3 regions of the Caballeronia sp. LZ032 genome follow, and region 2 is predicted to be linked to each of the others. Evidence: predicted binding sites of a transcription regulator. Region 2 holds the regulator's gene; each other region holds the start of a gene.
The links. Region 2 encodes FliA, which starts transcription of late flagellar genes. Its sites were predicted from a motif close to CTAAAGTTTNNNNNNNNNNNGCCGNTA; they were not measured.

Region 1 (6,914 bases), on a different contig from region 2:
CCTGCTCGGACGCAAGCGCATGTTCACGCTCTCCGTGCTGCTCATGTCGGTGCCGACCCTGCTGATGGGCCTGCTGCCCACGTATGCGTCGATCGGCCTGATGGCGCCCGTGCTGCTGCTCCTGTTCCGCGTGATGCAGGGCGCGGCGGTCGGCGGCGAAGTGCCGGGCGCGTGGGTGTTCGTGTCGGAACACGTGCCGGCGCGGCATATCGGCTATGCATGCGGCACGCTGACGGCAGGCCTCACGGCGGGCATCCTGCTCGGCTCGCTGATCGCGACCGGCATCAACAAGGCGTTCACGCCCGCCGACGTCGCCGCTTTCGGCTGGCGCCTGCCGTTCCTGCTGGGCGGCGTGTTCGGGCTGTGCTCGGTCTATCTGCGCCGCTGGCTGCACGAAACGCCCGTCTTCGCCGAACTCAAGCTGCGCAAGTCGCTCGCGGCGGAACTGCCGCTCAAGGCCGTGCTGCGCGACCACGGCCGCGCCGTGATCGTCTCGATGCTGCTCACGTGGATGCTGTCGGCGGCGATCGTCGTCGTGATCCTGATGACGCCGACGCTGCTGCAGAAGCAGTTCCACCTCGCCCCGGCGACGGTCCTGGTGGCGAACTGCGCCGCGACGCTGTTCCTGACGATCGGCTGCGTGCTGGCCGGCGCGATCGCGGGCCGGATCGGCGCGGGCAAGACCATCTTCATCGGTGGCCTGGCGCTGGCGGTGTCGTACTGGATGCTGTTCCGCGAAGTCGCCGTCGATGCCTCCGCGCTCCTGCCGTGGTATTCGGTCGCGGGCTTTTTCGTCGGCGTGATTGGCGCGATTCCGTTCGTGATGGTCAAGTCGTTCCCCGCCGCCGTGCGTTTCTCGGGCATTTCGTTCTCGTACAACGTCGCGTACGCGGTGTTCGGCGGACTGACGCCCATCGTCGTTTCGCTGTTCATGAAGTCGAGCCCGCTCGCGCCGGTGTGGTATGTCGCCGCGCTGTGCGTGGTGGGCGCGCTGACGACGCTGTTCATCAAGCACGCCCGTTAAGTTCGGGTTTCACTCGAGAAAAATGGCGCACCTGCTGATGCAGTGCGCCATTTTTTTTGATCCGATGTCCGGATCTCACGTTTCAGGCCAGCCCGAAACATCGAACGCGCGACGCGCCTACGATGGTCGGCATGAACTCGAACCTTTCCTCCTCCGCGCATCTTTCCGGGCGGCAGAAGCTCGTCGTGACCGCGACCAGCGTCGGCTTTGTCGTGTCCCAGCTGGATGTGTCCATCGTCAATGTCGCGCTGGCGAGCATCGGCCGCGATCTGGGCGCGAGCGTCGCGAGCCTGCAATGGACCGTCGACAGCTATGCGCTCGCGTTTTCCGCGCTGATGCTCTCGGCCGGGTCGCTCGGCGACCGCTTCGGCGCGCGGCGCATGTTTCTCGGCGGACTGCTGCTGTTCGGGCTGGCATCGCTTGCGTGCGCCTTTTCAACCGATGCGCCGCAGCTGATCGCCGCCCGCGCGGCGCAGGGCGTCGGCGCTGCCGCGATGTTGCCTAACTCGCTCGCCCTGCTCAACGCGGCGTGCGGCCACGATCAGCGGCTGCGCGCTCGCGCTGTCGGGCTCTGGACGGCGGCGGGCGCGGTGTCGATTGCGTCGGGGCCGATCGTCGGCGGCCTGCTGATCGCGGCCTTCGGCTGGCGCAGCATCTTCTGGGTGAATCTGCCGGTCTGCGCGGCGGGTATCGTGGCGACGTTGCTGTGGGTGCGGGCCGCGCAACCAAAGAATGCGCATGACGCCCGCGGTCTCGACCTGCTGGGTCAGGCGCTCGCGATCGTGGCGCTGGCGGCGCTGGTGGGCGCGGTGATCGAATGGCGGCCGCTCGGGATCGCTCATCCGCTCGTGTGGGGAGGATTTTTGCTCGCGCTGGCGGCGGGTGGCGGTTTCATCGCGACTGAACGAAGAAGCGCGTCGCCGATGCTGCCGCTCTCGCTGTTCGCCGAGCGCACCTTCAGCGCGGCGGTCTTGTTCGGTATCGGAGTGAATCTCACCTACTATGGAACGGTGTTCATTCTGAGCCTGTACCTGCAACGCGTGCTCGGCCATACACCGCTGCAAACGGGCCTGGCGTTCCTGCCGCTGACGGGCGGGTTCCTCATCTCGAACCTGGCGAGCGGACCCGTGGTGGCGCGTTTGGGCTCGCGCGGTCCGATGATCGCGGGCGCGCTGCTCGACGCCGCCGGTTTCGCCGCACTCTGTTTCGTCGATGCGCACACGCCCACGGCCGCCCTGCTATTGCCGTTCCTGCTGATTCCGTCCGGCATGGGGCTCGCGGTGCCCGCGATGACGACCGCCTTGCTCGGCACCGTCGGCCAGCAGCGCGCGGGGACGGCGTCCGCGGTGCTCAACACGGCGCGCCAGGCGGCGGGAGCGATCGGGGTCGCGGCGTTCGGCGCGCTCGCGGGTCATGGGGACGGCGCGGCGGGCGCGGCGCATATCGTCGATGCCGTGCGCTGGTCGGCCGGAATTTCCGTCGCGCTCCTGCTGGGCACGGCGTTGGTTGCGCGTCAGATCAGCAATCCGGCGCAGACGAACAAGGATCGCCCGTCAGACTGCGTGCGCAACGCGCTTTCGGAGAATGTTAACTAAATGCAGCAATTTGACGCGTGTCAGTCAGCGGGTACGCCTGTTGCAACGATCAAGCGAGACGCCCGGGGCAGACCGGATCGAAGCAAGCTGCCTCGGAGCCTGAAGCCATCCAACCTCAAGGAGAAGCTGATGTCGACGCTGCCCCGTTCCCCTGAAGAGCCGTACGAACCGGATCCCGACGAATTGTTCGATCCCGATGCGGCGCCGAACCCCGACGATCCGGACATGCCTGACGGCCCGGATTCCGCCACGCCGATGGTGCCCGCCGATCCGAAAAACGGCGAACCGCGCCTGTAGCGCCGGACGTTTCCGCCTGACCAGACAATGCCCGCGCGGCTCGAAGAACCGCGCGGGCACGTTTGTGTGAAGCCGGCTGCCGCGAAGCCTACAGGCTCGTGGTCTGCACGGCGCCGGTTTCCAGTGCGCGCTCGATGAGCGCTTCCTGCTGCGCCTTGCGAACGGCATCGGCCACGAGCGACGCGGGCGCTTCCACTTCCGCCTTGATCGTGCTGATGATGCCTTCCGCTTCGACGATCACCAGTGACTCCGCCGAATCTGCGCGGCTGATGATGACGCGCGGCGGGCCGCCGCCGTCCGCAATGCTTGCGCAGAACTGCATGCTTTGCCCGCCGATCACTTGCTCGAATGTTTGAATCATCGCTATCTTCCGCGTTGGTTGGACAAAAGCTCACCAGGCTCGGAATATCCGGCCTGCCTTCCTGATTGATCCGCCTGCCCGCACGAGGTTCCATTCTGTAAGCCCGTGCGCGCTGGCGCAAGTTCAGCATCGTGCCTCGGCGAGCCGGCCGAGGATAGCGGCGGTGACGTCGTCGGCGGGAAACAGGGCTTCGATCGCCAGCTCGGACAAGGTAATGTCGACCGGCGTGCCGAACACCGTGGTCGTGCTGAAGAACGAAAGCATGCCATGCGGCGTGCGCAGGCGCAGCGGCACGACCACCGGATCGGGCTCGTGACGCCTGGACGGCGGCGCGTGGGCGTGCGCGGGCGCGGGATACGCCTCCAGTTCGGCGTGCAGTGCGAGCAGCACTGGATCGCCCGACACCTCCACCTGCCGATGCAGCCGCGCGAGCAGATGCGCGCGCCACTCGTGCCAGTTGTCGATGACGCCGGCGAGTCCGCGCGGATGCATCGAGAGGCGCAGCGCGTTGACGGGCGGCGCCAGCAACGCGGCATCGGCGGACACGATCAGCGGCGGCAGCGCCGCGTTGGCCGCGACAATGTTCCAGTGGCGGTCGATGGCAAGTGCCGGAAACGGCTCATGACCTTTCAGGACCAGTTCGACGGCGCGGCGCGCGCTGGCCATATGCGGATCGGCCAGGGCGCGCTCCCGATACAGCGGCGCGTAGCCTGCCGCCATCAGCAGCGTATTGCGCTCGCGCAGTGGCACATCGAGCTGTTCGGCGAGGCGCATCACCATTTCCCGGCTCGGCAGCGCGCGCCCCGATTCGACGAAGCTCAGGTGCCGCGTCGAGACATCGGCCTCGCCGGCCAGATCGAGCTGGCTCATGCGTCTTCGCTGACGCCATTCGCGCAGCAGCGCGCCGACGGTCGCGTCCGGGGCGGAGGACGCCGGATCAGCAAGGGCGTGGACGAGAGTCGAGTTCATGCGGACGATCTTAGTCGAACCGGATGCGCCCGTTCCATTACCTGCCACGTCATCACAGCGCGACTGCCTTGCGTCCGCGGCGCCGATCGGCCGGAACGTAACATTTACGACGCAAACATTTGCGCAGAAAAACTTGCTCCGGACACCCTTCATTTCCCGTTCTTACCGGCCGTTAAGAGCCTGAACAAGCGAACAATGCGTCGCGAGCCGTGCGCGTCTTTTCTTCAAGCAAGCACGCACGGCCCGCGGCGCGCGGAAAACTGCGGAGAAATCATGTTTGTCATCATCGGATGGGTGGTGGTCATCGGCTCGGTGATCGGCAGCTTCATCGGCGTCGGCGGCCACCTGGCCGCGCTCGTGCAGCCGTTCGAGCTGCTGTGCATTTTCGGGGCGGCGATCGGCGCATTTGTCGTGTCGAATCCAACCGCGACGCTCAAGAAGACCCTGCAATCCATCCCGAAGGCGTTCAAGGGCGGCGGCTATACCAAAGAGAAGTACGTCGCGCTGATCGCGCTGCTGTACGAACTGCTTCAGAAGGCGCGCAAGGAAGGCATGATGGCGCTCGAAGCCGATGTCGACGCGCCCGAATCCAGCCCGCTGTTTCAGAAGTACGAGCACGTGATGGCCGATCATCATCTGCTCGACTTCATCGTCGACTATCTGCGCATGATGTCGGCGGGCAATGTCAACGCGCTCGAGATGCAGGACCTGATGGACGAGGAACTCGAGACGCATCACACCGAGAGCTCGGTCGCGGCCAACGCGATCCAGAAGATGGCCGATGGCCTGCCTGCGTTCGGTATCGTCGCCGCCGTGATGGGCGTGGTGCACACGATGGGTTCGGTGGGCGCCGCGCCCGCCATCCTCGGCGAGATGATCGCGGGCGCGCTGGTCGGCACGTTCCTCGGCATTCTGCTGGCTTACGGCTTCATCGGCCCGCTCGCCGATCTGCTCAATGCAAAGGGCGCTGCGGAAGCGAAACCGTTCCAGTGCGTGAAGTCGGTACTGCTTGCTTCGATGAACGGCTACGCGCCGACTATTGCGGTGGAATTCGGCCGCAAGGTGCTGTTCACGGCGGACCGCCCGAGCTTCAAGGAACTGGACGACGCGGTGCGCGCGACCAAGATGCCGAAAGCGGCTTCCTGACCTGCACGCGCACGCAAGAAGGAAATCACTCTCATGGCTGAGAAACCGTCACGCGATCCGCTGCAATCCGTACTTGCGCCCACCGTGGTCGTGAAACGCAAGAAGAAGGCGCACGGACATGGCCATCACGGCGGCGCGTGGAAGATCGCCTACGCCGACTTCGTCACCGCGATGATGGCGTTCTTCCTGTTGATGTGGCTGCTCGGGTCCACGTCGAAGTACGACAAGGAAGGCATCGAGCAGTATTTCAACACGCCGTTGTCGGCGTTGTTCGGCAACGATGGCGGTGCGTCCACGCATACGAGCGTGATTACCGGCGGCGGTCAGGATCTGTCGAGCACGCGTCCCGGCGAAGGCAAGAAGAGCCAGACGCAGCCGGTGCCGCAGACCATCGCGCGCGCCGCTGTTGCGATGGAGGATTTGCAGAAGCTTCAGCAACTGAAGCAGAAGCTGACTGCCTTGATCGAACAGACGCCGGCGCTGCGTGCGTTCAAGGATCAGATCCGGATCGCGATCACGAGCGAAGGCTTGCGTATCGAGATCGTGGACTCGCTCAATCGGCCGATGTTCGCTTCCGGCAGTTTCAGGCTCGAAGGTTATGTGACCACGATTCTGACCAACATCGGGGCTTCGCTGAACGATGTGGAGAACCGCGTGTCGATCGCGGGACATACGGATGCGGTGCCCTATTCCGGTGGTCAGGCCGGGTATTCGAACTGGGAATTGTCGAGTGAGCGCGCGAATGCGGCGCGGCGCGCGCTGGTGGCCGGGGGGATGAAGGAAAGCAAGGTGCTGCAGGTGCGCGGGCTGGCTGACGTGCTGCCGCTGAACAAGGATGTGGTTGATGAGCCGACTAATCGGCGGATCAGTATTCTCGTTCTTAACAAGGCCGCGGAGCAGGCGTTCTTCAAGGATGGTGGGAGGACGACGGTCGATCAAGGGCAACCGGTGGAGGCTGCGATTCCGGCTGCGGTGGCGGCGAAGTCGAATGGGACGGTGAGTGTGGTGAAGTAGCATTGCGACCAATCGGGCCCGCGGAGGAAACACGAGTTCGGATCGTGCTTCACGTCGCGGGCTCTTGACCCGACGTCTCACCCCACCCACTCCCCCACCGTCTGCACCACAAGCCAAGCATTCGCGGCACTGATCACCACAAACAACCCCCACGCGGCCACCTTCATCCAACTCGCGTTGACGAACTCCCCCATGAGCCTCCGATCGCTGGTCATCCGGATAAGCGGATACAAGGCAAACGGCAACTGCAAACTCAACACCACCTGACTCCCCACCAGCAATTTCCCCACCGCCCCATTCCCGAGCCAATAAACCCCGATCAGCGCAGGGATCAACGCCAGCGCCCGGGTAATGAACCGTCTCTGATAACAGGGAATCTTGAACCTCAAGAACCCTTCCATGATGACCTGCCCGGCAATCGTCCCGGTGAACGTCGAACTCTGCCCGGACGCGAACAGCGTCACCGCGAACAAGACCGCCGCCAGCCCCGTCCCCACGATCGGCGCAA
Region 2 (6,914 bases):
TCCCGTTTTTTGGTGTGAGTCGGTTCAGTGACAGCGTGACAGCTACCGCATGCATTGCCTTGGCGCTCAGACCGTGCGCCGAGACAAGCCGTGGGGAAAGGCTCGGTCGATTATAGACGGAACGTTTGGACGGCGGCACAGGGCAGCAGCACGACCGGACGGGCGTTTACCCGAATCGTGTGATGCTTGCGGCGCACGCGGGCATCGAGTTTGCAGCGCCGCGCGATGGACGGAGTCATGGAAAACAGGTATCCTCTCGGATTCGCGTGGGCCTTGCAGCTGGCTTTCTTTGAGCCGCTTGCCTTGTTACCTTGTCAAATAAGCAGCCCACCGCCGATGCGCCCGTAGCTCAATGGATAGAGTACTGCCCTCCGAAGGCAGGGGTTGCTGGTTCGATCCCAGCCGGGCGCGCCAATCTCAAGACCCCCGCTACACCCCACCCGTCGTCCCCCACCCGAACTCCAGTTCCGCCAGCCATCTCCGGTAAGCCACCGACATCCGGTCGCACTTCTGATGCAACTCCGCATCGAGTTCCAGCGGCAAGCGCTTCGGCCATTGCGATTCGACGATCGGCGTGTCCTGCAGCAGGATCTCCATATTGAAGTCATAAAGCTCCCGATCGCTGTGCGTCGAGTCGTCTTCATGAACGGAGACGAGCCACGCCCGCGTTTCCGTCTCCGACACCGGCGACGCCACCAGCATGATGTGCAGCGCGCCCTGCCCGCCGGCGGCCATCTTCGTGAGGCTCGCAATCAACGGCCGCCTGACGCGATACACATAGTCGATCATCGCGCCGTCGTCCTGCCCCGGCATGCCGGCTGGTTGCCAGTAACGGCACTGCCGCGCTTCGAGACCGCCATCGACGGGAACGACTTCGTAATCGGGCACCTCGGTATGAGCCTGCTCGCCCAGAATCCCCGCGTGCACGAAAGAGAAATGGGCCATGTCGAGAAAATTCTCGACCACTCTCGGCGCCGATGACCTCACCGTCTGCGGTGCGAGATTGATGCGACGCCCGCCGGGCACATCGGCATCCGGATAAAAATCGAGCGCATACGCGGGCTCGCCGAAACACATCCAGACCACGCCGTACTTTTCGTCGCTGACAAAGGTCGTCGCGCAGGCGCGTTTCGGCGGACGCAGTGCGGGATTCGACGGGATATGCAGACACTGCCCCTCGATGTCATACCGCCAGCCGTGATAGGGACACGTGATCCAGTCGCGCGATACCGATCCGAGCGACAGTTGCGCCCCGCGATGCGGACAGTAGTCGCGCCACACATGCGCCGCGCCGAGACTGTCCCGCCACACGACGATGCGCTCATCCGCGACGATGAATCCTCGCGCCCCGCCCTCCGGCACGTCCTCACTGTTGCAGACCGCCAGCCATTCGCCTTGCAGGGAAGAAGCGTTGTTGTGCATTGTCATCAGCCGTAAGCAGGAAGACCGGGAAGAGTCAAAGAGTCCGCATTCGCCCCAACCGATCCTGCAGCGAGATCGCAAAAAGTAGCAGAATAGCGGGTCGCGCGACGGTGCAACCCGATGCACACCTTCACAGCGCCTCCCGCGACCGGGCCGCACATACGAGACAGCAGCACACCATAACAGCAAGAAATCACCAGCCAGGGGTTCATATGGAGCAGGCGCATCAACCGGCACGCCGGATCCAGGCTTTCATCGGGTCCGGGCACCGGAGTCCCGAACGGGAGCAGGCCACGCTTCGTGTCTGGATGGGAACAGCGGTGCTGCTCGCGTATGGCCTCTTCGCTTTGTGGCGCCCGTCGCACGATGCGTCGATGGTCGTGCGGCTCGTCGCCCTCTATGTGTCTTACGGCGCCCTGACGCTATTGGTCGTGAGCCGCGCGAGCGCCATGTCCGGAACGCGCCTGACGCTCACGACCATCGCCGATCAGGCCTTGCTCGGACTCGCGCTCGCGGCTGGCGGCGCCAGCGCGCTGCCGCTCATCTGGGTGATGTTCTGGTTCCTGATCGGCTCGGGATGCCGGTATGGCAAGCGCACGCTCGCGGTGTCCTGTACGACGGCGCTCATCGTGGTGATCGCGCTCGGCCTCGGGCAACCTTGGTGGCATGCCAACCTGCCGGCCGCGATCGGCCTGGGATTGAGCGTGCTGGGGGCTTCGGTGTATCTGAGCGTGCTCGTCGACCGGCTCGGCAAGCTCAATCTGGATCTCGCGCGCCAGGCGTCCACCGATCCGCTCACCGGCCTCTCGAATCGCTATGCGCTGGAGAAGATCGTCAATCGGGCGATGGCCGCGCCACCAACCAGCCAGGACGGCCACGACGCCGATGACGCCACCGCCCTGCTGCTGATCGACCTCGACGGTTTCAAGGAAGTGAACGACACCTACGGACACGCCGTCGGCGATGTGCTGCTGCAATCGTTCGCGCATCAACTCGAGGCGCGCCTGCGCAGGACCGATACCATCGCCCGGCTCGGCGGCGACGAATTCGTCGTGCTCGCGCATCAGGTGCGGGACCGCTCGGCGGTGCTCGCCGTGGCCGACAGCATCCACTCGGCGCTCGCCGCCATCACGTCGGTGCAGGAGCGGGCGGTATCGGTATCGGCGAGCATCGGCGCCTGCCTGCTGTCCGGCGCGACGATCGCGCGCCCGTCCGACATGAACACCGTGCTGCGCGCCGCCGACCGCGCCATGTATCGCGCCAAGAGTCTGGGCGCCGGCAAGACCGTGTTCGCCGAAACCCACGATTTCGAAACCAGCTAAACAAATGGCCCGCATCGCTGCGGGCCATTCGTCTCATGCGTCACGCGTCGAGCGTCAGACTTACGCCTCGGCGCCGGTCCACGCCTGCTCGCGCAGCTTCGTGCGCAGACGCGCCACGGCCTGGCTGTGCAGCTGGCACACGCGCGACTCGCTCACTTCCATCACCGCGCCAATCTCGCGCAGGTTCAGGCCGCGCTCGTAGTACAGGCTCATCAGCAGCTTCTCGCGTTCCGGCAGCCGGTCGATGGCTTCGATCAGCGCGCCGCGCAGGCTGTCGTCCATCAGCGCGGACAGCGGATCCGAACGGTCGACGCAATAGCGGTCGAGGAACGGCTCGTCATCGGCGGAACGGTCGAAGTCTTCGTAATAGATCAGCTGCGCGCCGTGCAGGTCCTGCAGCATCGACTGATACTCGTCGAGCGGCATCTTCATGTGTTCGGCAATCTCCGTCTCGCTGGCGGACCGGCCGAGGTTCTGCTCGACCTTGTGTACCGCCGATTCCACTTCGCGCGACGTCTTGCGCATGCTGCGCGGCAGCCAGTCGTTGGCGCGCAGCTCGTCGAGCATCGCGCCGCGAATCCGCTGGCTCGCATACGTCTCGAACTGCGCGCCCTGGTCTTCCTTGTAGCGGCCGGCCGCGTCCAGCAAGCCGATCATGCCGGCCTGGATGAGATCGTCGAGATCGACGCTCGCCGGCATCTTGGCGACGAGCTGAAGCCCCAGCCGGCGAACGAGCGGTGCATATTTCGTCAGCGTTTCGGACTGTGAGAGTTTGCCTTGGGCGTTATACATCTTGGTCACCTATCTTGATCACATCGACGCCGTGCTGCTCATGGCCATTTCGTGAAGCGCGGCCGCACGATGCGCCGTCTCCCGTCCGCCCTGCTCAGAGTCGCCAACCGGAATTCGCGCGTCCGCCTGGCCGTCCGCCGCACGCGCATACGGCGCGGGGCGCATCGGCCAGTGCAGGAGCTCCGCCGCAATCGCGCGGTAGTCTCGTGCCGCGGCCGTGGCCGGGAACGCTTCGACAGCGCAGCGTGAGAGTTCCTTTGCCCGAGCGACGCGCGCATCCTCGGACACATATCCCGCCTGCACCAGCGACACAGCCAGATACCGGCTTGCGACGCCCGACAGGTTGTCGAACGCGACCGCCGCATCGGCCGGGTTCTGCACGTGATTGATCAGCACGCGGAACTGGCCGATCGCATGGGCGTAGTGCAGACGCTTCATGCACGCATACGCCTCGGTGATCGCCGACGCGGCCACCCGCGTCACGACGAGAAAGTCATGCGCCTGCGCCGCGAGCGACGAGAGCGCGCCATACCGGTCCAACTGCGCGTCGATCAGCACGATGTCCGCCGGACCGTCCAGCAACGCACGGCATTGCGCGGCGTCATGGCTGATGCGTTCATCACGCGGCGCCGCGAGTAGCGAAAAACCGAACGGCGTGCGCCCGGCGGCCTCCGCGAGCGTGCTGCGGCCCGTCATCACCGCAGCAGCCGCGCCTGCATCCTCGATGCCGGTGAGCCGGCTGGCCGACGCCGCGTTGCGGTGCTCGTCGATCACAAGCACATCCTTGCCATGTACCGACAGCGCCGCGCCGAGATTCACCACCGTCGACGTGCAACCGATTCCCGCCGGGCCGCCCACGACCGCCACCACACGCGAGCCGGCTCGCGTGAGGAGCCGTCGCAGACCTTCTGCCTGGTCGAGCACGAACTTATCCAAAGTGCACCCCATGCATGTCGGTCGAGGCACGCGCGGACAGCGCGGAGAGCAGCGCGGGGACTTCTTCTTCGTTCGGCACGAACGGCGAGCCGTCGCGCGGAATGCAGAACGCGCTCTTGATGAGAAAACGCTTGGTTGCGACGTACAGGTTCTCCGGCACCTTCTGCCCGGTCGAGACGTAATGCACCGGCAGCTTGTAGCGGATCACCGTGTCGAGCACGCCGCCGAGATTGGTGGCTTCATCGAGCTTGGTCAGGATGCAGCCCGCGAGCGGCGGCTGGTCCGGCGCGCTCTTGTAGGCCTGCACGACTTCGTTCAGCGTGTCGCCGTGGCTCGTCGCGTTGAGCAGCAGGATGCGCTGCACCGGATGGCCCGCGCCGCACAGCATCGCAATCTGGTCGGAGACCATGCGGTCGCGCTGGCTCATGCCGATCGTGTCGATCAGCACGATATGTTTGTTACGCAGTTCGGACAGCGCCAGTTGCAGGTCGGCGCCGTCCTTCACCGCGTGCACCGACACGCCCAGGATCTTGCCGAAGATGCGCAATTGCTCGTGCGCGCCGATCCGGTAGCTGTCGGTCGTGAGCAGCGCGACCTTGCTGGCGCCGAAGCGCATCACGCAGCGCGCCGCGAGCTTCGCCGTGGTGGTCGTCTTGCCGACGCCCGTCGGGCCCATCAGTGCGAACACGCCGCCGCGCTCCATCAGCGCGTCTTCGCTGTCCATCACCGGAATGTTGTTTTCGAGGACTTGCTGCACCCATTCGAGCGCGCCTTCGACAGTCTCCATCTCCGGCATGTTGTCCATCACCATGCGCACGAGCTGCGCCGAGAAACCGGCCGAGAACAGGCGCTTGGTCAGCGCGCCGCCCGTCGGGTTGCGGCGCTGGCGCTCGCTCCACATCAGGCCGGCGAAGTGCTCTTCCATCATCTCGCGCATCGACGAGAGTTCGTTCATCACCGTGTCGTTGACGACCTGCTGCATGCGCGCCCGGATCGCCTCGGTCACGACCGCCGCCGCATTCGCGGGCAGGCCTTCGAAGACGCTTTCCGGCGTGGCGGGCGCGGCGCCCGGCGCCGGCGTTTCAGCGTGCGGCGCGCTCGTGTTGATCTTGTGCGCAGCGCGGCGGGCTGCGACCTGCGCGGCTTCGCGCGCCCAGTCGGGCGTTTCGACCTTCTGCTGCACGGCCGGCTGCGAGACCGGTTGTGAGACCGGCTGCGGCGCCGCTTCGGCCCGGGCCGGCTGCTGCTGACGCAGCGCAAACTTGCCGGCTTCGGATTCGGTCGACCGGGCGGTCGACTGGACCGGCGCCTGAGACAGCGTCGTCACCGGCACGCCCATGCCGCGCGCAATCGCGGCCGACGGCGTGAGCGGGCGGTTCGACGGCATCGACGCCTGTTGCGCCAGGCGCTTCGCATGCTCGATCAGCCACGGGTTGGTGTCGGCCATCGTGCGGGACGTGTCGTCGGCGGAGGATGCGAAGTCGTCTTCGTCATCGGCACTCGCGCCGAACACGGAGGAAAACACATCGCCGTTCACGTAGGGGTTCGTGGCTGCCTGCTGTTTCACCGGGATCGCTGCCGCCGCCGCGGCCAGCGCCGCGCGCGACGCGCCGCCCGAACGCACCGCCTGCTCCTGCGCGGCGGGCGAGATCGAAGCGATGTCGCTGTCCGCCACCGCGACGATTTCGACCGAGCCGTCGTCCAGCGTGCGATTCGACAACACCACGGCATCGGGACCGAGCGTTTCACGAACCTGGCGCAGTGCGTCACGGCTGTTCGCGCCGATGAATTTACGAATGTTCAAACTTGCCCCCGATGAGGTGTGATACGGCGATCGTTGCGAGCGAACCGGTCTGTCTGCTTGCCGGCCCCGCTTTTCAGTGAAGCCATTATTGCGAAGTTCCCCTTCGGTCCATCGCTGGATAAAGGGTGGGAAAAAGGGGTATTTCGGCTGATGGACAGTTCGGGGCCGGAACACGGCGCGCCCGCCGCAGCCAAATGTTCCCGGGCGGCGTGTGGCCGAAGGCGCGGCCGAACGCGTAAGCTGGAGGGCACGTCGCTCACCGTCCGGCACCTCTCCGGCATCGAACCGAGGCGTTTCCGGACATTTCAAGGAGACTTCATCGCATGACGTCCGCTGCTTCCGCTGCTCCGTCCGCCGCTCCCGAAAGCCAGACGACCGGCGCCCGTCTCGTCGTCGATGCGCTCGTTCATCACGGCGTCGAGCGCGTGTTCTGCGTGCCCGGCGAGAGCTTCCTCGCGGTGCTCGACGCGCTGCACGACGAAACCGCGCACATCCAGACCATCGTCTGCCGCCACGAGGCCGGCGCGGCGAACATGGCGGAGGCGGTCGGCAAGCTGACCGGACGTCCGGGCGTGGCGATCGTCACGCGCGGGCCCGGCGCGACGCACGCGTCGATCGGCGTGCACACCGCGTTTCAG
Region 3 (6,914 bases), 990 kb from region 2:
GATGCCCTTCACGCCTTCCAGCAACGCGCGCGGCTTCGAGTACGGCGTGCCCGCGACTTCGGAATTCGACGTCTCGCGCAGATGCCGCACCGCGCTGCAACTGTTGTGCAGCCCGACGCGGTGCGGAAACTCGGCCCACGGAAACTCGCGCACGCCGAGCACGTCGTGAAGGAACTCGACCAGTTCGAACGTGCTGCGCCGCACCTTCTGCACCGCGCTGGTCTGCTGGATCGCGGTGAAGTGCTCGCGCACGTGATGCGTGCAGCTCGCCGACGGCCCCACCACGTAGTCATAGTCGGCGAAATTGCGCGCGAACACGCGTTCCGCGCCGGCGGCGTCCTTGTGTGCGCCGCTGTTGGCCATCGGCTGGCCGCAACAGGTCTGGTCCTGCGGATAGTCGACATCGAGCCCGAGCCGTTCGAGCAGTTCCAGCGTGGCGATACCGACTTGCGGATAGAAGGCGTCGATGAAACAAGGCACGAAGAGGGCGACTTTCATGAGGACCGATGGCGGATATCGATTGCGGGAACGGGGGCGAGTCTTTTTGGTAAGCTTGGTCTGACCACGACTTTAAAGAGATGCGTGTTTCGTGTCAAACTCGGGCACCTCCGAGTTTTCCACGTCCCGTCTGCATCAATCGATGACCTTCCAGCCCGTCCAATCGCATTCCTACGCCCGCGTGCGCATCTCGGACGTCGTGTCCGGACAGATTCGCGAGTTGATCTCGAACGGCACGTTGCTGCCCGGCCAGCGCCTGCCCGCCGAACGCGACCTCGCCGAACAGTTGAACGTGTCGCGTCCGTCGCTGCGTGAGGCGCTGATCCGGCTGGAATCCGATGGCTTCATCCGCGCGGCGGGGCGCGGAGGTTTCGTCGTATCGGATGTGACGGCGCCGCTGGTGTCGCGCCCGCTTGCCGTGTTGCTCGATCAGCAGCCGGACGCGAGCGCCGACGTGCTGGAACTGCGTCACGGGCTGGAGACCCTGTCCACGGCCTACGCCGCCGAGCGCGCCACCGAGGCCGATCTGGCGCGTATCGCCGCCGCGTTCGGTGCGCTCGAGGCCGCGGTGGCCAGCAAGAGCACGCGCATCGCGGAGAAGGACGCGGCCTTCCATCTGGCCATCGCCGATGCCACGCACAACGTCGCGCTGACGCACGTCATGCATGGGTTGAACGAGCTGGTGCGCGAATCGATGCTGACGTCGCATCGGCTGGTCGACTACGACGACGAAGTCGAGGCCAACCTGATGGCGCAGCATCGCGCGATGTTCGATGCGATCGTCTCGCGCAACCCTTCACGGGCGCGGGAATGCGCAGGCGAGCATCTGGACTATGTGCGGACGCTTTATCGCGATCGTCCGGCGCGCAAGCGGGTTTAAGCGTAATGATTACGTAAGCTCGAGATAGGACATGACCTACAAAGCTTTCGGACTTGCACGGCTAACGTTCATGCGCCGCCTTCGCGATACTGGAACCGTCAAAAACAAACACGCGAAGGAGGACAACATGCCTTACTTGCTCGGATGGCTGCTCGGCGTGCCGGTGGTGGTTCTGGTGATTCTCTACCTGATCTTCCATTGAACGGACCCGATGTGCGACACATCGAAAGAACCCAGGGGCGTCGATACAATACGACGCCCCTCTTCTTTTCCGGATGATGTCGATGAAGCGTCCCGTCCTCGCTTTCGCACTGCTGGCCTCCTTCTACGGCGCGGGACTCGCGCATGCCGAGGAAATCGCCAGCGTCAATACCAACTTCCGTTTCACAGGCTCTGACCGCGTCACCGTCGATGCCTACGACGACCCGCTCGTGCAAGGCGTGACCTGCTACGTTTCGCGGGCGCGCACGGGAGGCGTGAAGGGCACGCTGGGCATCGCGGAAGATCCGACCGAAGCGTCGATCGCTTGTCGCCAAGTCGGCCCGATCAGATTCTCCCAGCCGCTCAAGCAGAAGACCGACGTCTTCTCGGCGGGCATGTCGTTCATCTTCAAAACCCTGCACGTGGTGCGCGTGGTCGATACGAAGCGCAACACGCTCGTCTATCTCACTTACAGCGACCGCATCGCGACCGGCAGTCCGAAGAACAGCGTAACCGCCGTGCCGGTGCCGGAAGGCACGACCATACCGGTGAAGTGACAACGTTATAGACTGACGGTTTCCCTTCTTTACCCGCCCTTACGCCATGAACGCCGCCCATTTCCGCGATGCCGCACGCTACTGGCGCTCGCCGCTCGTGCCGGACGCGGACATGGTGACCGCGGAATACTACGACCACGAATTCACGCCGCACTGGCACGACGCCTACACGGTGCCGGTGATCGAGGCCGGCGCGGAATGCTTCGACTATCGCGGCGCGCACCACGTGGCGGAAACCGGTTCGGTGCCTGTGATCAATCCGGGCGAAGTGCATACGGGCGCGCGGGCAGTCGATGTCGGCTGGCGTTATCGCGTGTTCTATTTGCCGGTGCCGTTCGTCGAGGACCTGGCGCACGATCTGTGCGGACAGCGCGCCGTCGCGCCCCGGTTTCCGGATCACATCATCCGCGACGCCGATCTCGCGCGCCGCCTCGTGCATGCGCATCGCCTGCTGGAGCGCGGCGCGGATCCGCTCGAGGCCGAACTGGCTCTCGTCGATGCCGTCACCACGCTGGTCGGCCGGCACGCGCTGGAACATGCGGAGGCGCCGTCGCTCGCCGCCGACGCGCAGCGCGTCGAAACCATGAAGTCGCGTCTCGCCGACGACCTGCTCGAACCCGTCACGCTCGCCGAACTGGCGCGCACGGTGGGCCTGTCGACCTTTCACGCCGCCCGTCTGTTCGCGCGCACGACCGGTCTCGCGCCGCACGCCTGGCGCAACCAGATGCGTATCGTGCGGGCGCTGCCCGCGCTGCGGTCGGGCGCGTCGGTCACCGACGTCGCAGCCGCCAGCGGCTTCACCGACCAGAGTCACTTCACGCGCCACTTCAAGCGCGCGTTCGGCGTGCCGCCGGGCCGCTGGCGCTGAGCGTCCGGCAATCAGCCACAGCGGAAGCGCCGGCAAGCGCAAGAACGTACAAGCCATCCGGACACCGCGTTGCGTATCCTCGCTGCCACAGGAGGAAATCTTGAAGGCAACATCCGCACAATCGTCCGCCATGCAGTCCGCACGGCACTCTACTCGACCATCCACGCCGCCATCCGGCCAGGCACTGCGCGAATTCGCCGCCGGCGCCCGCGACACCCTTCCAATGATGATCGGCGCCGCGCCCTTCGGCGTGATCTTCGGCACGCTCGTCACGGCCAGCCCGCTCTCCCTGTGGCACGGGCAGCTGATGTCGCTCGCCGTGTTCGCCGGATCGGCGCAATTCATCGCGGTCGGGTTGATCGCGTCGCATGCGAGCTTCGCCGTCATCTGGGCGACGACGCTCGTCGTCAATCTCCGTCATGTGCTCTATTCCGCGACGCTTGCGCCGTATGTCGCGCATCTGCCGCAACGCTGGCGCTGGGCGCTCGCCGCCGTGCTCACCGACGAAGTCTTCGCCGTCGCCTACGCGCACTATCAGAAGCGCAATCCCGGTGAGATCGGACCGCACTATTTCTTCGGCTCCGGCGTCGCGATGTATCTGAACTGGCAGGCGTGGACGCTCATCGGCCTGCTGTTCGGCGCGGCGTTTCCCGGCCTCAAGTCGCTCGGACTCGACTTCGCGATGGTCGCCACCTTTATCGCGATCATCGTGCCGCAGCTCGTCGCGGTGCGTTTCGTCGCGGCGGCGCTGGCCTCGGGCGTGCTGTCGTTCGCGTGGCAGGACTGGCCGTACAAGCTGGGCCTGCTCGCGGCGGTGCTCGTGGGCGTGGCGGTCGGCATGATGCTCACGCTGCGGGACCAGCGCGTGCAACGCAAGCAAGCTTCGAGGGAGCACGCGCAATGAATGCGGCCTCGAACTACGTGCTGCTCATTCTCGGCATGGCCGTGGTCACCTTCACGATCCGCGCCGCGGTGTTCGTGCTCGGCGAGCGCCTGCCCTTCCCGCCCATTGTGCGCACCGCGCTTTCGTTCGTGCCCGTGACGGTGCTGACCGCCATCATCGTGCCAATGACGGTTTCGCCGCACGGCGCCGGCGCCGAGATCACCTGGCGCAATCCGCAGCTGGTGGCGGCGCTCGTGGCGGTCATCGTATGCGTGCTGAGCAAACGGCCGCTGTTGACGATTGCGGTGTCTCTGATCGTGTTCTTCGTCTGGCAACTGCTGGTGTTGCGCTAACATTTTCCCTCCATCGGCCGGCAAATCGCTTTCAAAAAGCGTGAAAAAAGCCTCAAGTTCCCGGAACCCGCGCCGATATCAGAAGCGAATGGCCTCCGCCCACAGAAGCGGGGCCACCAGCATCACCCGCTTCCGGCGCATCCGGAAGCGGAACCGGGAACCAACATGCGTCAAATCACCCTTTCGCTCCGCGAAGAGACGATCGCTTCCTTGCAGCGCGACTTCGACGCCTTCCTGCGTCTGTCGCTGAAGCTGGATCCGCAGTTCGTCACACCGTCGTTCGAAGACTTCCTGCGGGCGATCCTGCTCGACAACCACACGCCGCTCACCGAGCAGGCCGTGCAGCGCATGCTCTCGCACGGCCAGTACGCGTGGGCCAAGCGCGCGCTCGACAAGGAGTTTCCGGATGTCGTCGAGATCCTGATCCGCCAAGCGGCCGAACATGGCTTCGCGTTCGCGATTCGCGCCGACTGGACCGCGGAAGATCTCGTCAAGGCGTCGCGCGAATGGGCGGCGGCCATCGTCACCGAAGCCAAGGGCGACGTGTCGCAAGTGGACATGCTGGCCTCGCAGATCAAGTCCGCGGCGGCGGACATTCGCGAAGTGGAAGAGAAGATGCAGACGCCCGCATGGCGCCTCGCCGATTCGCTGCGCCAGCGCGTCTACGAAATGAAGATTTCGGTGGAAACGAGCATCGGCTCGACGGCGCGCGAGAAGCTCGGTGAACTGCGCTGCCTGCTGCGGCTCGGCATCGTGTATGGCTCGATCCAGAAACAGGAAGCGCAGCAAGTGCTCGAAATGCTGCGCTCGCTGCGCCCGGAATTGTTTGTCGAAGAGCCTTACGACGGCTACACGCGCTTCGCCGCCTGGCTGCGCAGCATCTTCTCGCCGCCGCGCACGCCGCGCGCCTCGCGCGCGCAGCGCTGATCGCGCGCCCTTCTTACTCCCACATTCCCTTCAGGCGCGCCGCGATATCCAGCTTGGCCTTCGCGGCTGCCGCCAGCCCCGCAGCGGTCGGCGCCGCGGGCGCGATGACCGGCGGCCAGGCCGCCGCCTCGAAATGCGGCAGCAGATGCGGCGGAATGAAGCGCGTACGCTGCGCCCACACGTGGCGGTCGCCGAGATGCGTCTGGTTGTGCACGTAGAAGCGCTGCGGCGTGATGACATGCAGGTCTTCCTTCGCCCGCGTCATCGCGACATACAACAGGCGCCGCTCTTCATCGATTTCCTCGTCGCTGCCAGTGCCCAGGTCGGACGGAATGCAGCCGTCCACGCCATTGAGCACGAACACGTTGCGCCATTCCTGGCCCTTGGCCGAATGGATGGTCGAGAGGATCAGATAGTCCTCGTCCAGCAGCGGCACGCCGGATTCGTCGCTGGTCGCGTCGGGCGGATCGAGCGTGAGTTCGGTGAGGAAACGTTCGCGCGTCGGATACGTCGACGCAATGCTCTCCATCTGCAGCACGTCGCCGATACGGATCGCCGCGTCCTCGTGATTGCGTTCGAGATGCGGCTCATACCAGCGGCGGATCATTTCGAACTCGGCCGGCCAGCCCGATTCGCGGCCGCACAGCTTCGCCATCAGCCCGACGAACCGCGGCCAGTCCTCGCTGGCGCGCGCCGGCGCCTGAAAACCGGCAATGGCCTGCGACGCCACCGCCTGCGGCGCGCTCACACTGTCGAGCAGCCGCCCGGCCAGCGCCGGCCCGATGCCCGGCAGCAACTGCGCAACGCGAAAGCCCGCGACGCGGTCACGCGGATTCTCGGCCCAGCGCAGCACGGCGAGCACGTCCTTGACGTGGATCGAATCGAGGAACTTGAGGCCGCCGAACTTCACGAACGGAATGTTGCGCCGCGTGAGCTCGATTTCGAGCGTGGCGCTGTGATGCGCCGCGCGAAACAGCACCGCCTGCGACTTGAGCTTCATGCCGCCTTCGCGCGCCTCCAGCACTTTCTCGACGACATAGCGCGCCTGATCGGCTTCATCGGCGACGCTGACGACGCGCGGCTTCTGCGCCGACGCCTTGTCGGTCCACAGGTTCTTCGTGTAGCGCTCGGACGCAAGCCCGATCACTGCGTTCGACGCCTCGAGGATCGGCTGTGTCGAGCGGTAGTTGCGATCCAGCGTGACGCTGGCGGCGGGCGGGTTGAAGTGGCCGGGGAAGTCGAGGATGTTGCGCACCGTCGCGCCGCGAAACGAATAGATGGACTGCGCATCGTCGCCGACGACGGTCAGGCCGCGTCCGTCCGGTTTCATCGCGAGCAGGATGGACGCCTGCAGGCGGTTGGTGTCCTGGTATTCGTCGACGAGCACGTGATCGAAACGGCTCGACAAGTCCGCCGCAACCGACGGCTCCGCCGCGAGATGCGACCAGTAGAGCAAGAGGTCGTCGTAGTCGAGCACGCTTTGCGACTGCTTGGCGTTGACATACGCGGCGAACAGGCGCTTCAGGTCGGCTTCCCACTCGCGGCACCAGGGGAACGACTGGTCGAGCACCGTGGCCAGCGACGCGCCGGTGTTCACGACGCGCGAGTAGATCGAAAAGCAGGTGGACTTGGCCGGAAAGCGCTTCTCCTTCGATGACAGGCCGAGCTCGTGGCGCACGAGATTCATCAGGTCGGCGGAGTCTTCGCGGTCGTTGATGGTGAACGACGGCGCGAGGCCGACGAGATC

Region 1: the regulator FliA is predicted to act here: its motif matches at 4,395-4,421, upstream of motA (flagellar motor stator protein MotA).
Region 3: the regulator FliA is predicted to act here: its motif matches at 4,292-4,318, upstream of QCE69_RS10005 (DUF4088 family protein).

The regions. Positions count from the first base shown of each region.
Region 1 is NZ_JARUXP010000004.1:559,980-566,893, reverse strand. It holds gene QCE69_RS30355 (MFS transporter) at 1-1,024, shown strand, start outside; gene QCE69_RS30350 (MFS transporter) at 1,147-2,619, shown strand; gene QCE69_RS30345 (hypothetical protein) at 2,749-2,916, shown strand; gene QCE69_RS30340 (hypothetical protein) at 3,005-3,277, opposite strand; gene QCE69_RS30335 (helix-turn-helix transcriptional regulator) at 3,401-4,246, opposite strand; gene motA (flagellar motor stator protein MotA) at 4,520-5,392, shown strand; gene motB (flagellar motor protein MotB) at 5,426-6,406, shown strand; gene QCE69_RS30320 (Nramp family divalent metal transporter) at 6,484-6,914, opposite strand, start outside.
Region 2 is NZ_JARUXP010000001.1:3,123,650-3,130,563, forward strand. It holds tRNA gene QCE69_RS14680 (tRNA-Arg) at 339-414, shown strand; gene QCE69_RS14685 (aromatic ring-hydroxylating dioxygenase subunit alpha) at 430-1,422, opposite strand; gene QCE69_RS14690 (GGDEF domain-containing protein) at 1,731-2,744, shown strand; gene QCE69_RS14695 (RNA polymerase sigma factor FliA) at 2,805-3,536, opposite strand; gene QCE69_RS14700 (MinD/ParA family protein) at 3,555-4,472, opposite strand; gene flhF (flagellar biosynthesis protein FlhF) at 4,465-6,276, opposite strand; gene QCE69_RS14710 (thiamine pyrophosphate-binding protein) at 6,600-6,914, shown strand, end outside.
Region 3 is NZ_JARUXP010000001.1:2,138,490-2,145,403, forward strand. It holds gene QCE69_RS09970 ((Fe-S)-binding protein) at 1-498, opposite strand, end outside; gene QCE69_RS09975 (FCD domain-containing protein) at 641-1,378, shown strand; gene QCE69_RS09980 (hypothetical protein) at 1,410-1,580, shown strand; gene QCE69_RS09985 (CreA family protein) at 1,663-2,136, shown strand; gene QCE69_RS09990 (AraC family transcriptional regulator) at 2,183-3,004, shown strand; gene QCE69_RS09995 (AzlC family ABC transporter permease) at 3,135-3,908, shown strand; gene QCE69_RS10000 (AzlD domain-containing protein) at 3,905-4,240, shown strand; gene QCE69_RS10005 (DUF4088 family protein) at 4,406-5,167, shown strand; gene QCE69_RS10010 (ATP-dependent helicase) at 5,181-6,914, opposite strand, start outside.